Regions from separate parts of the Streptomyces sp. CAI-85 genome, predicted to be linked through region 1. Evidence: riboswitches for the same ligand, from Rfam matches in the RefSeq annotation. Region 1 holds a riboswitch; the other holds the start of a gene.
What was found. A riboswitch is a leader RNA that binds a small molecule or an ion and turns the genes downstream of it on or off. The one in region 1 is predicted to bind cyclic di-AMP.

Region 1 (7,591 bases):
GCCTTGAGCGCTTCCTCGGTGAGGCCCTCGGGCGTGGCCGGACGCTTCTCCTCCGCCTTTCCGCTCTCCTCGGTGGTGGAGTGGTAGACCTCGTTGGAGGCGCTGTCGTACCCCCACAGGTCCTTGCCGTCGTGGATGACGCTGTACTCGGACGCGTCCTCCAGGAGGGAGAGCTTCTGGCGGTCCGGGCCGTCGGTGGCGACGCGCAGGGTGTGGGTGCCCGAGGCGAGTTCGGTGAGCTTGGCGGACGGGTCGGCGGACGATCCGTCGCCGCCGCCGGTGGCACCGGAGAGCAGTCCGCTCTCCAGTCCGCCGAGGTCGGGCAGGCCCAGGTCGGTGGTGATCTTCACGGTGCCGGACAACTGCTCGACGTCCGACGCGGCGATCTTGTCGATGAGCTGCTGTGCGGTGATCTTCGGCAGGTCGGGGTCGCCGGAGTCGGCGAGCGCCGGGACCAGCCCGATCGTCGCCGCCGCCACGCCCACCACGGTGACCGGGACGACGTACCGCACGGCCTTGCGCCGCCCGACGCGCAGGTCGTCTGCCTCCCCGGCGGTCGTGTTGTCGTCGGTTGCGTTCGGTGCCATGTGTGCCTTACCTCCGTCGTCGGCGGCGGCCGGTCTCTCACGTGCGAACGTCCCCACCCCGAGCCGCCATTCTCACCCGAATCGGTGAGGAGTGGTGTTTTCCGTGATGTCCATCTGACCAAATCGGAGCCGACGAAGCGTCACCCCGAGGACTCAACTCCGTGTACGCCTCCGGTATGACACCCGGGGGCGGTGGCCCGCCCGGACCCGTAGGGGTCGCGCGACGACACGGCAGGGACGGAAGCGGAGGGGGGGCCGCGGGAGAGGGGTACGGCGGTTCAGCCCGCCCGGTGCACCACCGCGTCGCACAGCTCCGTCAGCGCGGACTTCGCGTCGCACTCGGGGAGCGGGGCCAGCGCGGCGCGCGCCTCCTTGGCGTAGCGCACGGTGTCCCGGCGGGCCTGCTCCAGCGCCGGGTGGTCGCGCAGCGCGGCGACCGCCTCGGCGAGCCGGGCGTCGTCGGTGAGGTCGGAGTCGAGCAGCTCGCACAGCGCGACGTCCTCGGGGAGCCCCTGCCGGGCGGCGCGCTCCCGCAGCCGCAGCACCGGCAGCGTGGGCACGCCCTCGCGCAGGTCGGTGCCGGGCGTCTTGCCGGACTCGTGGGAGGCGGAGGCGATGTCCAGGACGTCGTCCGCCAACTGGAAGGCGACGCCGAGCCGCTCGCCGTACTGGGTGAGCACGTCGACGACCGTGTCGTCGGCGCCGGACATCATCGCGCCGAAGCGGCAGGACACCGCGACCAGCGAGCCGGTCTTGCCGCCGAGCACGTCGAGGTAGTGCTCGACCGGGTCCCGTCCGTCGACCGGTCCCGCGGTCTCCAGGATCTGGCCCGTGACGAGCCGCTCGAACGCCTCGGCCTGGACCCGTACGGCCTCGGGGCCGAGGTCGGCCAGGATGTGCGAGGCCCGCGCGAAGAGGAAGTCGCCGGTGAGGACGGCGAGGGAGTTGCCCCAGCGGGCGTTGGCGCTGGGCACCCCGCGCCGTACGGCCGCCTCGTCCATGACGTCGTCGTGGTACAGGGTCGCCAGATGGGTCAGCTCGACCACCACGGCGGACGGCACGACCCCCGGCGCGTACGGGTCGCCGAAGCGCGCCGCGAGCATCACGAGCAGCGGACGGAACCGCTTCCCGCCGGCCCGCAGGAGGTGCTGTGCGGCCTCCGTGATGAACGGAACCTCGCTCTTGGTGGCCTCGAGCAAGCCTTCCTCGACAGCCGCCAGTCCGGCCTGGACATCGGCTTCCAGAGCCTGGTCCCGCACGCTCAGCCCGAACGGCTCGACGACGGTCACGAGGGGTCTCCTGTCTGCTGGTGTCTACGGGCGATTACGCGGTTTGTCGATAGGTCTCTGCGCTCACTCAAGTCAGCGTATCCGGTCACGTTTCGATCACCGATAGCCCCCACGTCCGCCCGGGCCCGAATGCACTCGCCCGGGAGGTGCCCTGCTCAGGGCGGGCGGTGTCGGATCACGACCGATATGTTTCTGATCAGGCGATATGAAGAGACATTCACCGCAAATCCAAGGTGGGCAATACGGGGGAATGCGGAAGCCCGGCAAGGCCGTGACCCTTTACGCAGAGCATGGGCTTATTGCCCGTTTCACCCCTCTTGTGGATGCCGGTGAGTTGGCTCACTCCCCCCGATCCGGCCCTGCGGGGCGACACCCTGCGGGTACCCCCCGACTCCTCGTGCCACTCAGGCGAGTTGAGGCTTTGCGATCACAAAGGATCAAGCACCCCATAGAGCACTGATCAAGGTCAATAGGGCCGAACTGTGAATTGGCCTCTTGTTCCGGACATGTGCTCTCGCATACGTTCCCGGCCTGTCGGGCGGAACGCCGAATCCTGCCGCCGCCCGGCACCCACCGAGAACTCATGGCAGGAGCGGGGGAACCAGGTAAGTCGCCCTACCGAAATGTCCACGAAAACGGACACAACGGTACGGCTCGGGGTGAAGTCGCGTCCGTCCGGACGCGGCCGGGCAGCTCCCGCCCGAACCCGACAGCTCACCTCGCAGGCGCCGGAGAGGAACCTCGTCATGCCCGCTGCCGCTCAGCACCGCCGTACCCGCCGCACCCGTATCGCCCGCACCCTCGCCGTGGCCGCCGCCGGCGCCGGTGTGCTCGCCCTGCCGCTGGTCGGCGCGAGCACCGCGTCCGCCGCCACCTCGGCCGGCAACACGAGCACCACCGTCGCCGGGTACCCCAACAACCTGGACGGCTGGATCCGCGAATCCCTCGCGATCATGGCCGAGAAGCGCATCCCGGGCAGCTACAACGGCATCCACCGCAACATCATCCGCGAGTCGTCGGGCAACCCGGCCGCCATCAACCTGTGGGACTCCAACGCGGCCAAGGGCACCCCGTCCAAGGGCCTGCTCCAGGTGATCGACCCGACCTTCACCGCGTACCACGTGGCCGGGACCTCGTTCGACCCGTTCGACCCGGTCGCCAACATCACCGCCGCCTGCAACTACGCGGCCGCGCGCTACGGCTCGATCGACAACGTGTTCGGCGCGTACTGAGCCGACCCCCGGATTTCGGAGGCCGGTCAGGGATAGAGACGTTCGAGGACGACGGCCACGCCGTCGTCCTCGTTCGACGTCGTCACCTCGTCGGCCAGCGCCTTCAGCTCGGGGTGCGCGTTGGCCATCGCCACGCCGTGACCGGCCCACACGAACATCGGGATGTCGTTGGGCATGTCCCCGAAGGCAACGGTCTCCTCCGGGCCCACCCCGAGGTGCTCGGCGGCCAGCGCCAGGCCCGTCGCCTTGGTGATCCCGCACGGCTGGAGCTCCACCGTGCCGGGCCCCGACATGGTGACCGTGGCGAGCGAGCCCACCACCGAGCGGGCCGTCGCCGCCAACTCGTCGTCGGACAGGGCCGGATGGCGCAGCAGCACCTTGCTGATCGGCTCGCACCACAGGTCGTCCCGGGAGGCGACCCGCAGCGCCGGCAGGGTCGGGTGCGGCATCTCGTAGCCGGGCTCGATGAGGGTGAGCCCGTCGACGCCGTCCTGGTCGACGGCCGCGTACACCTGCCCGACCTCGGCCTCGATCTTGCCGAGCGCGGTCTCGGCCAACTCCCGGTCCAGGGTGACCGACCAGAGCAGACGGTTCGCGCCGGCGTCGTACAACTGCGCGCCCTGGCCGCACACCGCGAGCCCCCTGCTGTGCAGCCGGTCGAGCAACGGCCGTACGCGGGGCGCCGGTCGGCCCGTCACGACCAGATGGCGTGCGCCGGCGGCCGCCACCCGCGCGAGCGCGTCGAGCGACCGGTCGGAGAAGGTGTCGTCGCCGCGGAGCAGCGTGCCGTCCAGGTCGGTGGCGATGAGGGAGTACGCGGTGCGCGCGGCATATGCGAGGGGTGCGGCCATGATCAGAGAATACGTATCCCGCACCCGTCGGACTCGACGCGAACCGGACGTCGGCCAAGTCCGGTCCGCTTCTGCCAACTCCCCTTCCACAGTTGACCGGAGAAGCCCACGGTGCCGGTCCAGGGCCCCGGAACCGGTTTCGGCGCATCGTCGGGTACAGACCGGTTAAAGCCTTCTGCACCGGTTGGCAACAACATGCTCCGCTACCTACCGCACGCCCGGTGTGGAGCGGTACCGTCCAGGTGTCCAGGGGGGACTTGATCGGGGGGTCAGGTTGAGCAGTGGGCGCATTCGTGTGCTGGGTCCGCGGGATCTCGGCGAGGGGGAACGGGAACGCTGGCGCGCCCTGCGGGCCGCCTCGACCGCGCCCCGCAACCCGTTCATGGAACCGGAGTTCACCGACGCCGTCGGCCTGGTGCGGCCGCGCGCTCGGGTCGCGGTGGTGTACGAGGGGCGGGAGCCGGTCGGCTTCCTGCCCCATGAGCGCGGGCGCCTCGGCCGCGGCCAGGCCCTCGCCTACGGCGTCTCCGACGCGCAGGGCGCCGTACTGGCCCCGGGCCTCGGGCTGAACGCCGACGAACTGATGCGGGCCGCCTCCCTGTCCAGCTTCGCCTTCGACAACCTGGAGGCGGAACAGGGGCTGCTGGTGCCGCACGCGGCCGCCGAGTACACCGCCTATGTCATCGACGTCGAGAAGGGCTACGAGACGTACGAGTCCGTGCTGCGGGCCCAGTCTCCGAAGTTCCTCAAGACGACCCTCGCCAAGGAGCGCAGGCTCGGCCGGCAGGTCGGGGAGCTGCGGTTCGTGTTCGACGAACGCGATCCGGCGGCGCTGCGCACGCTCATGGCGTGGAAGTCCGCCCAGTACCGCAGGACCGGGCGGCGCGACCGGTTCGCACAGCCCTGGATCACCCGGCTCGTGCACACCCTGCACGAGACGCGCGCGCCGGAGTGCTCCGGCACGCTGTCCGTCCTGTACGCCGGGGACCGGCCGATCGCCGCGCACTTCGGGCTGCGGTCGTCGACCGTGCTGGCGTGCTGGTTCCCCTCGTACGACACGGAGTTCGCGAAGTACTCGCCGGGTCTGGTGCTGCATCTGCGGATGGCGGAGGCGGCGGCCGGCGCGGGCATCGGCCTGCTCGACCTGGGGCGGGGCGCGGCCGAGTACAAGGACTCGCTGAAGACCGGGGAGATCCCCGTGTTCGAGGGGGCGTGGACGCGTCCGGGGGTGGGCGCCGCGCTCTACTGGCTCGGCCGTGAACCGTCCCGGCGGGCGCACCACTTCGTACGCAGCCGGCCGCGGCTCGCGGCGACGGCGGCCCGGGTGCTGAAGGGGGCGGGGCGGCTGCGGCGGTCGTGACGGTCGGGGCGGTGACGGTGTTCGCGAACCAGGGGGGTTCATGTTCCGTGCGAGACGTGTACATGTCCGTGTGCCCGTGAGGGTGCAGGAGGAGATCGACCGGTTCCTCGGGATCGGGGCGGTGCAGATCGCCGAACTCGAACTGGGCGGCACGGGCTCGCTGCGGCCCGGCCCCGGCAGCCCGCCCGTCACGCACGGCGAGGTGTTCGTGCTGGTCAGGCGGGGCGGTCGGCCGGTGGGCACGCTGCTCGGGCGGGTGCCCGAGGGGGCCGATCCGAAGGCGGTGCTCCTCGCCCTGGCCGCCCGCGAGCACGGCGGCGGGCCGGTCGCGAGCGTCTCCGCGCTCACGGTGCCCTCCGTCACCGTCGTCGTCGCCACCCGGGAACGGTCCGGACAGCTCGCCCACGCGCTGGACTCGCTGCTCGCCCAGGACCACCCGGACTTCGAGATCGTCGTCGTGGACAACGCGCCCGTGACGGACGCGACCCGGGACCTCGTCGCCCACAAGTACGCCGAGCGCGTGCGGTACGTGACCGAGCCCGTGCCCGGCCTCGCCGTCGCGCACAACCGGGGCGTCGCGGCGGCCCGGGGCGAGGTGATCGCCTTCACCGACGACGACGTGGTCGCCGACCCGCGCTGGCTCACCGAACTCACCGCGCCCTTCGCCGCCGACCCCGGCCTCGGCTGTGCCACCGGGCTGATCCTGCCGGCCCGGCTGCGCACCCCGGCCCAGGTGCTCCTGGAGAGCCACGGCGGTTTCGCGAAGGGCTTCACCGCCCGCACCTACGACCCGTACGACCCGCCCGCCGGGGAACCCCTCTTCCCGTTCACCGCGGGCCGCTTCGGCTCCGGCGCCAACATGGCCTTCCGTACGGCGGTGCTGCGCGAGGTGGGCGGTTTCGACCCGGCGACGGGCGCGGGCACGCTCGCGCGGGGCGGCGACGACCTGTACGGGTTCGTCCGCGTCCTCGCGCAGGGCCACCGGCTGCACTACACCCCGCGGGCCCTGGTCTGGCACCACCACCGGGAGACCTGGCGCGATCTGGAGACCCAGGCGTTCGGCTACGGCGCCGGCCTCACCGCCTATCTCACGGCGGTCCTGGTCAACCGGCCCACACTGCTGCCGGCGTTCCTGGCGCGGCTGCCGCGGGGGGCGGCGTACGCGCGGACGCTCACGGCGAGCCGGAAGGCGGAGGGCGGTTCGGCGCAGGCGGACGGCGGTTCGGCGGGGGCGGGTGTGCCCGGTGGGCACGACTCGCGCACGCATGCCTGGCCGCGGCGGCTGTCGCGGTTGCAGCGGCGGGGGATGCTGTACGGGCCGGTGGGGTATCTGCGGGCGCGGCGGGCGTTGCGGGGTGTGCCGCTGGGGAGAAGCGCCTCCGCCGCCACGGCGGTCTCCTTCGCGGGTGTCTCCGTCGACGACCCGGGTGACGGATCCGTCGGCCCCCGCGAGGAGTCCCGATGAGCGCGCATCCGGCCGCGGGCGGCTCCCGTGCCATCCCGGTGTTCCTCTATCACGCCGTGATGGAGGACCCTCCGGACTGGATCGCCGAATTCACCGTCACACCCAAGCAGTTCGGCGCGCATCTGGACGCCGTCGTCGACAGCGGCCGGACGCCCGTCACCATCAGCGCGCTCGCCGACCACCTCGCGGGGCGGGCACCGCTGCCGGCGCGGCCGGTGCTGCTCACCTTCGACGACGGCTTCGCCGACCTGCCCGGGCCGACCGCCGAGGCGCTGGCCGCGCGGGACCTGTCCGCCACCGCCTACCTCACCACCGGCGCGATCACGCCGGGCGGGCGCAGTCTGCTGCCGCCCGCGCCGATGATGACGCTCACGGAGGCGGCCCGGCTGGAGCAGTCCGGCATGGAGATCGGCAGCCACACGGTCACGCACGCCCAGCTCGACACCCTCGCGCCCCGGGAGCTGACGCACGAACTGCGCAGCTCCCGCGCGGTACTTGAGGACGCCCTGGGTCACGAGGTGCGCCATCTCGCCTACCCGCACGGCTACAACAGCGGCCGGGTGCGCCGTACGGCGGCCGCCGCCGGGTACGAGACCGCCACCGCCGTACGCCACGCGCTGAGTTCGGACCACGACGAGCACCACCGCATCGCGCGGCTGATCGTGCGGCGCGGCCATACGCTCACCGAGGTCGAGGACTGGCTCGACGGCCGGGGCGCGCGGATCGCGCCGTACCGCGACAGCGCGAAGACGGTGGCGTGGCGCTGGTACCGCAGGTCCCGCGCGGTGGTGCGCGGCCCGGTCTTCG
Region 2 (7,591 bases), on a different contig from region 1:
GCGGGGGAGTCCTTCACCACGCCCCTCTTCGCGGGGCTGTGGAGCGACGGCGGCTTCGGCGGCGCCAGCCGCACCTGGCACGCCTACCAGCGCGCCCATGTCGTCCCGGACGCGGAGCGGGACCGTCCGGTGCTGTTCAACTCCTGGGAGGCCACCTTCTTCGACATCTCCGAGGAGCAGCAGGCCGCCCTGGCCCGGCGCGCCGCGGAGATCGGCGTGGAGCTGTTCGTCGTCGACGACGGCTGGTTCGGGGCCCGCACCAGCGACCGGGCCGGGCTCGGCGACTGGCGGCCCAACCCCGAGCGCTTCCCGCACGGCCTCAAGCCGCTCGCCGACCGGGTGCATGCCCTCGGCATGCGGTTCGGGATCTGGGTCGAGCCCGAGATGGTCAACCCGGACAGCGATCTGTACCGGGCGCACCCCGACTGGGTGCAGTTCCAACCGGGACGAAAGCGGACGGAGTTCCGCAATCAGCTCATGCTGAACCTCGCCCGCGAGGACGTCCAGGAATACCTGTGGGACCAGCTCGACGGACTGCTCTCCAGCGCGCCCATCGACTATGTGAAGTGGGACTTCAACCGCTGCTTCACCGACGCGGGCTGGCCGGACGACCCCTATCCGCAGCGCCTGTGGGTCGACCACGTCAGGGCGCTGTACGCCCTGCTCGACCGGCTGCGGGCCGCCCACCCCGGGGTCGCCTTCGAGTCCTGCTCGGGCGGCGGCGGGCGGATCGACCTCGGGATCATGAGCCGTACCGACCAGGTGTGGACCTCCGACAACACCGACCCGCTGGACCGGCTCGGCATCCAGCACGGCTTCAGCCAGATCCACCCCGCCCGGGTGATGGCCGCCTGGGTCACCGACAGCCCCAACGCCCAGCTCAACGGCCGGGTCAGCTCTCTGCGGTTCCGGTTCGTGAGCGCCATGGCCGGGGTGCTCGGGATCGGCGGGGACCTCTCCGAGTGGAGCGCGGAGGAGCTGGCCGAGGCCCGGCGCTGGGTGGACCTCTACAAGGAGATCAGGCCCGTCGTGCAGCGGGGCGACCTGTACCGGCTGCGCCCGCCGACGGGCGGACTCAGTGCCGTGCAGTACGTGCGCGGCGACGAGAGCGTCGTCCTCGCCTGGCTCCAGGCGCAGCGCTACGGCGAACCCGTCCCGGCGCTGCGGCTGCGCGGACTCGACCCGGCAGCGACGTACGAATGCCGCGAAACGGGCGAAGTGCACCGAGGTGCGGTGCTGCTGCACCACGGACTGCGGACCGGGCTGAGCGGTGACCTCGATGCGGCGGTTATCCGACTGCGTCGCATCTAGGCGTTCTGTCCGAATTGAAATCCTTCATTCCAACTCGCTCTGGAATAAAGGAACCTGGAGCACTGTCACGTGAGCAGCGTCATACCGTGACCGTGCGTCGCCCGTCATGTTCACGTAATTCACATGCTTTTCCAGGGTGTTAAGGGAAAAAGGGGCCATTCGAAACACGGAGTGTCACCGGGAAATATCCCTGCGGATCAAGAGAAATGCGTCAACGGCACAACCTCTGCTTGTCCCTGTGCGTCGCGGTCGCCTACGTTCCAGACCAATCCGGACGGACGCCTCATCCTGCCGCCGTCCGGGGACCGCACACTCACCCGTGCACGGCAGGAGCGGGGGACCCACAGGCACAACCGCCTGTTCCGGTCCCGGAACAGGCTTGGGGTAAAGCCGTGCCTCGGCACGGCCGGACATCTCCAGTCCGCACCCGACAGCTCACCTCGCAGGCGCCGGAGAGGAATGCGCCATGCCCGCGAAGGGTAAGCACCGCCGTCCGAAGTCCCAGCGATTCACCCGCTCCATCGCCGCCGCCGGAACCGGCGGAGCCGCTCTCGCCCTCCCGCTCCTGGGGGCCACGGGTGCCCACGCGGCCCCCACCCAGTCCGCCTCGGCGTCCGTTCCGGAACAGGCCGTGGCGAAGACCGTGGAACGGGTCGCGGAGAAGACCGCGCAGGCGGCTCCGGTGGCACACAAGTCGGGCAAGTCGGGCGCGAAGCACAGCACGTACACCGTCCGCTCCGGCGACTACCTCTCGCGGATCGCCGACGAGCAGGGTGTCGACGGCGGCTGGCAGCGGCTGTACCAGGACAACCGGCGGGCCGTCGGCGACAACCCCTCGCTGATCCACCCGGGCCTGAAGCTGTCGATCGGCAAGAAGGCCGCGTCCTCCGCCCCCACCACCGCGCCCAAGTCGTCCGAGGCGCGTGGGTCGGCGCAGTCGGCCGAGCCCGTGCAGCCCTCGAAGCCGGCGCAGAAGTCGCAGCCCGCGCAGTCCTCGTCGTCCGCCGGCTCCTCGGACTCCCAGGCGTCGGCCTCGCAGCCGAGCACCCCGGCCGCCGAGAACTCCACCACCGCCTCCTCCGGGTTCAGCCTGCCGGTGGCCGGCGCCACGGTCGGTACGCCGTACCGGATGTCGGGCAGCATGTGGTCCAGCGGCTACCACACCGGTGTCGACTTCGTCGTCCCGACGGGCACCTCCCTCAAGGCCGTCGCGGCGGGCACCGTCGTCTCCGCCGGCTGGGGCGGCGCGTACGGCAACCAGGTCGTCATCAAGCTGAACGACGGCCACTACGCCCAGTACGCCCACCTGTCCTCGCTCTCCGTCTCGGCCGGCCAGACCGTGACCGCGGGCCAGCAGGTCGGCCTCTCGGGTGCCACCGGCAACGTGACCGGACCGCACCTGCACTTCGAGATCCGCACCACGCCGAACTACGGCTCGGACGTGGACCCGGTCGCCTACCTCCGCTCGCACGGAGTCTCGGTCGGCTGACCGGTCGACCGCCCCCGCACCAGCGCTTCCCGAGGCGCCCTGACAGGCCCTGACGCGCCGTCGAAGGCCGGACCCCGCTCCCGGGGTCCGGCCTTCGACGTACCGCGGGACGTTATTCCCCGGTTGGCCAACTCTTTAGGAGTGGCTTATCTCACCGTCCGTCAACCCCTGCCTACGGTCGCGTAAGTCACATTAGAAGGTGAATCATGATCTGCCGTGGCAGACGATTCGAAGAATGACAACAGATCAGTGATCGGGTCGTACGTGGCGGTGGGGGACAGCTTCACCGAGGGCGTCGGCGACCCTGGCCCCGACGGGGCGTTCGTCGGCTGGGCCGACCGGTTCGCGGTACTCCTCGCGGACCGCCGACCCGAGGGCGACTTCCGATACGCGAACCTGGCCGTGCGCGGCAAGCTGCTCGACCAGATCATGGAGGACCAGCTTCCGCAGGCCGTGGACCTCGCGCCCGACCTCGTGTCCTTCTGCGCCGGCGGCAACGACATCCTGCGGCCCGGCACCGACCCCGACGAGGTCGCCGAGCGCTTCGAGCGGGCGGTCGCGGCACTCACCGCCGTGTCCGGCACGGTCCTGGTGACCACCGGCTTCGACACCCGTGGCGTCCCCGTGCTCAAGCATCTGCGCGGCAAGATCGCCACCTACAACGGGCACGTCCGCGCCGTCGCCGACCGCTACGGCTGCCCGGTGCTCGACCTGTGGTCCCTGCGGTCCGTGCAGGACCGCCGGGCCTGGGACGGCGACCGACTCCATCTCTCCCCGGAGGGCCACACGCGTGTGGCGCTGCGCGCCGGGCAGGTCCTCGGCCTGGAGGTGCCGGCCGACCCGGAGCAGCCCTGGCCGCAGCTCCCGCCGCGCGGCACCCTCGAGATCCGCCGGGACGACGTCCACTGGGCGCGCGAGTACCTGGTGCCGTGGATCGGACGGCGGCTGCGCGGGGAGTCCTCGGGCGACCATGTGACCGCCAAGGGCACGCTCTCCCCCGACGACATCCGGACCCGGATCTCGGCGGTGGCGTGACCGAGCGGGACGGGGCGGCCGGCCGGCGCCGTAGGTACGACGAGTACGACCGGCCGCTCCACCAGTGAGGTGATCGGACGGGAGTGGTGCGCGGGCGCGCGCGGGTCCGGGTGCTGGGATGACCGCACATCACCCGCCCCGTCCGCCCCTCCGAAGGACCGGTTCCGTATGCGCCCCACCCGTACGCCCGTCGCCGCGGCCCTCGTCACCCTCCTCGCCCTAGGGCTGCCGGCCGTCACCGCGCCCGTCGCCGCCGCCTCGCCCGCCCGGCCCGCCGCCGCGCGCGTCGACCCCGCCCCCGCCACCATCACCGTGACCGGCGAGGGCAGCGCCACCGCCCCGCCCGACGTCGCGGTCGTCGCCGTGGCCGTGGAGGCGACCGGCGCCACCTCGCAGGCCGCGCTCGACGCGCAGAACACCGCGGCCGGCGCCCTGCTGACCGCCGTCCGCGCCCAGGGCGTCGCCGAACGGGACGTCCGCACGGACACCATCTCCCTCCAGCCCGTCTACGACACGGAGGGCGGCAGCACCCGGCTCAAGGGCTACCAGGCCGCCCAGTCCTTCTCCGTGAAGGTCCGTGAGGTGGAGCGGACCGGGGCCGTCCTCCAGTCGATCACCGACGCCACCGGCGACGCGGGCCGGATCAACGCCGTCGCCTTCGAGGTCTCCGACCCGGTCCCGCTCCAGGCCCGCGCCCGCGAGGCCGCCCACGACGACGCCCGCGCCAAGGCCGAGCAGCTCGCCCGCCTCAGCGGCCATGAACTGGGCCGCCTGGTCTCCCTCAGCGAGGACTCCGCCGGCTACCCGCGCCCCACCGCGCAGTTCGCGGACGCGGCGGGCGCGGCCGTACCGACCGCCCCCGGCGAGATCCGCGCGACGGCGACGGTCACGGCCGTCTACGAGGTGTCCTGACCCCTGGTCCGCAGCCGGGCCCCCGGCCCGACGCCGCCCTCGGTGGGCGGCTCGGCCGGGGGCTCTCTGCGTGTCCGACCGCTCAACGTCTCGGGGGACAGGGAGAGTTCCCGGGCCAGGGCCTCGTCCACCCACGCCTGGGCCCGGGTGCGGGACAGGGTGCCGCCGTAGGACGTGAGCTGGACGGCGAGGCCGTCGAGCAGGGCGGTCAGCCGCAGGGCCGTGCCCGACGGGTCGGGGCAGTGGAACTCCCGCGCGGCCACGCCCTCCGCTATCACCTCGGTGAGCGCGGCCTTCCACGCGAGGTCGAGATCACGGGCGACCTCCCGCAGCGCGGGCTCGCGCAGGGCCACCGCCCAGCCCTCGATCCACAGCCGCCAGCCCTTGGCCTGGCCGGTCGGGGCGTACCAGCGAACCGCCGAGCGCAGCCGGCGCAGCGCGGTCGTACGGCGGCCGAGCAGCTTGCGCAGCCGGGCCAGATCGTCCTCGGCGGCGCGCGCGAAGGCGGCGGCGACGAGCTGTTCCTTGGTCGAGAAGTGGTAGAGCACCAGCGCGTTGCTCACACCGAGGGCCGCGGCCACGTCGGCGATCCTGACGGCCGCCACGCCCCGCGCCTCGATCTGCCCGATGGCGGCCCGCAGCAGCTCCTCGCGCCGCTCGGCCACGCTCAACCGCACCCTCGCCACGCGGTCACCCTACACAGCGGCCATGACCTGCCCGGATGCCCTGTCCTCAGGCGCCGAACCGCTCCGTCACGGCCGTCAGCCGCTGCCCGGCGATCGCGTGCGCCGCCGCCCGCAGGGTCGTACCGTCCGCCTCCGCGCGCGTGAGCACCAGGTCCACCAGGGTCCGCATCGCGCCGCGCGTGTACGCGAACGCCTCGTCCGCGTCCGCGCCGATGTCGCCGAACAGCGTCCACCACCACCAGGCGTTGGTCCCGGAGTTCACCACGACGTCCGGCAGCACCCGCACCCCGCGCGCGTGCAGCAGCGCCTCCGCCTCCGGCAGGACCGGCATGTTCGCCGCCTCGGCGATCCACCGGACCCCGGCCCCGATCCGCGCCTGCTCCTCGACCCCGACGGCGTACGACACGGCGGCCGGCACCAGCACCTCCGCCGCCACCGACAGCCAGGCGTCCCCCGGCAGCTCACGGTCGGCGGGGCGCAGCGCCGCGCGGTCCACGGTGCCGTGCCCGTCCCGCGCGGCGAGCAGCGCCTCCACGTCGAGCCCCGACGGGTTGACGATCGTCCCCTTGACGTCGGCGACCGCCACGACCGGCAGACCCGCGCGCGTGAGGAAGCGCGCGGTGGCCCCGCCCATGGTGCCCAGCCCCTGGAGCGCCACACGCGTCCCCGTGTACGGCACCCCGGCCCGGTCCAGGGCGGTCAGCACCGACTCGGCGACCCCGCAGCCGCCGACCAGCTCGTCCAGGCCGATGCCGTCCACCTCGACCGCGAAGGCGTCCGCGAGCCGCGCGCGGGCCGCGGTCTCGTCGTCCAGCAGCGGGTACACGGCCTGCACGGAGGAGACGAGGCCCGCCTCGGCGGCCGCCCGGTCCACCAGGTCCTGGCTCAGCCCCAGGTCCTCCCCGGTGGTCCAGCAGCTCTCCACGTACGGCCGCACCGCGCGCAGATAGCGCACCAGCACCCCGTACGCCTCCGGGTCCCGGGGATCGCAGTCGATCCCGCCCTTGGCCCCGCCCAGGGGGACGTAACGGGCCCGCGGGTCGTAGTGCAGGGCCTCCTTGAGGCTCATGCCGCGGGCGAGGCCGGTGACCTCGTCCAGGGTGCAGCCGTCCCGCATCCGCAGCCCGCCGCTGCACACCCCGCGCACCAGCCGGTCGACGACCAGGAAACCGCGGCGGCCGGTGACGCCGTCGGTCCAGGTCAGGGAGAGGCAGGGGGCGGCGGCCGCGGGGAGCGGGGTGGTCATCGGGACTCCTCGACCGGAGGTGACGCTGAACGGTGGGTCAGTATCGGAAGCCGGGCGGGAACCTGTCAACGCGGGGCGGAGGGGTGCCGGCGGGTCGTCGGCGGGTCGTCGGTAGGCCGTCGGCGGGCCGCCGTGACCGGGACGCGGGGGCGTTGTCGGAGGGGGCGACCATAATGGAATGCCTCAGCGACTCCACCTGGAGGTACCGTGTCCGGTTTCCGTTCCCTGAGCTCCGGGCTCCGCGCCGTGCAGCCCGCGGCCTTCGGCGCGGACCCGAGCGGTGAGCGCATGGCGCGCATCCGCAGATCGCCCCACTTCAAGGACGGCGTCTTCCAGAACCCCGGCGGTCCCGCGCGGACCCGCCCCTCGGGCTCGGCGCTCGACTTCGCCAAGGTCTTCTTCGACAAGGAGCAGCGGCCCCGCCGCGCCCCCGCGGGCACGGTCCCGGTGCACGCCACCACCCTCGCCGACCTGGCCCGCCCGGCCGCCACGGGTCTGCGGCTGACCTGGATGGGGCACTCCAGCGTGCTCGCCGAGATCGACGGGCGGCGGGTGCTCTTCGACCCGGTCTGGGGCGAGCGCTGCTCCCCCTTCGCCTTCGTCGGCCCCAAGCGGCTGCATCCGGTCCCGCTGCCGATCGCCGCGCTCGGCCCGGTCGACGTCGTCGTCATCTCGCACGACCACTACGACCATCTGGACCTGCCCACGATCAAGGCGCTGGCCGGCACCGACACCCTGTTCGCCGTGCCGCTGGGCGTCGGCGCCCATCTGGAGCACTGGGGCGTCTCCGCCGACCGGCTGCGCGAGCTGGACTGGCACGAGGCGACCGAGATCGGCGGGCTCACGCTCACCGCGACACCGGCCCGCCACTTCTGCGGGCGCGGCCTGCGCAACACCCAGCACACGCTGTGG

Region 2: linked by a shared signal. The riboswitch ahead of G6W55_RS17135 (M23 family metallopeptidase) and the one ahead of G6W55_RS27330 (transglycosylase SLT domain-containing protein) in region 1 are both predicted to bind cyclic di-AMP.

Annotation. Positions count from the first base shown of each region.
Region 1 covers NZ_JAANNX010000036.1:16,013-23,603, forward strand. Annotated here, with positions in the region: gene G6W55_RS27320 (outer-membrane lipoprotein carrier protein LolA) at 1-587, opposite strand, end outside; gene G6W55_RS27325 (polyprenyl synthetase family protein) at 866-1,876, opposite strand; cyclic di-AMP (ydaO/yuaA leader) riboswitch at 2,411-2,619, shown strand; gene G6W55_RS27330 (transglycosylase SLT domain-containing protein) at 2,623-3,108, shown strand; gene G6W55_RS27335 (HAD family hydrolase) at 3,135-3,959, opposite strand; gene G6W55_RS27340 (GNAT family N-acetyltransferase) at 4,255-5,319, shown strand; gene G6W55_RS27345 (glycosyltransferase) at 5,441-6,784, shown strand; gene G6W55_RS27350 (polysaccharide deacetylase family protein) at 6,781-7,591, shown strand, end outside.
Region 2 covers NZ_JAANNX010000012.1:159,701-167,291, reverse strand. Annotated here, with positions in the region: gene G6W55_RS17140 (alpha-galactosidase) at 1-1,311, shown strand, start outside; cyclic di-AMP (ydaO/yuaA leader) riboswitch at 1,616-1,773, shown strand; gene G6W55_RS17135 (M23 family metallopeptidase) at 1,778-2,800, shown strand; gene G6W55_RS17130 (SGNH/GDSL hydrolase family protein) at 3,050-3,835, shown strand; gene G6W55_RS17125 (SIMPL domain-containing protein) at 4,004-4,747, shown strand; gene G6W55_RS17120 (TetR family transcriptional regulator C-terminal domain-containing protein) at 4,732-5,433, opposite strand; gene G6W55_RS17115 (Glu/Leu/Phe/Val dehydrogenase dimerization domain-containing protein) at 5,480-6,679, opposite strand; gene G6W55_RS17110 (MBL fold metallo-hydrolase) at 6,887-7,591, shown strand, end outside.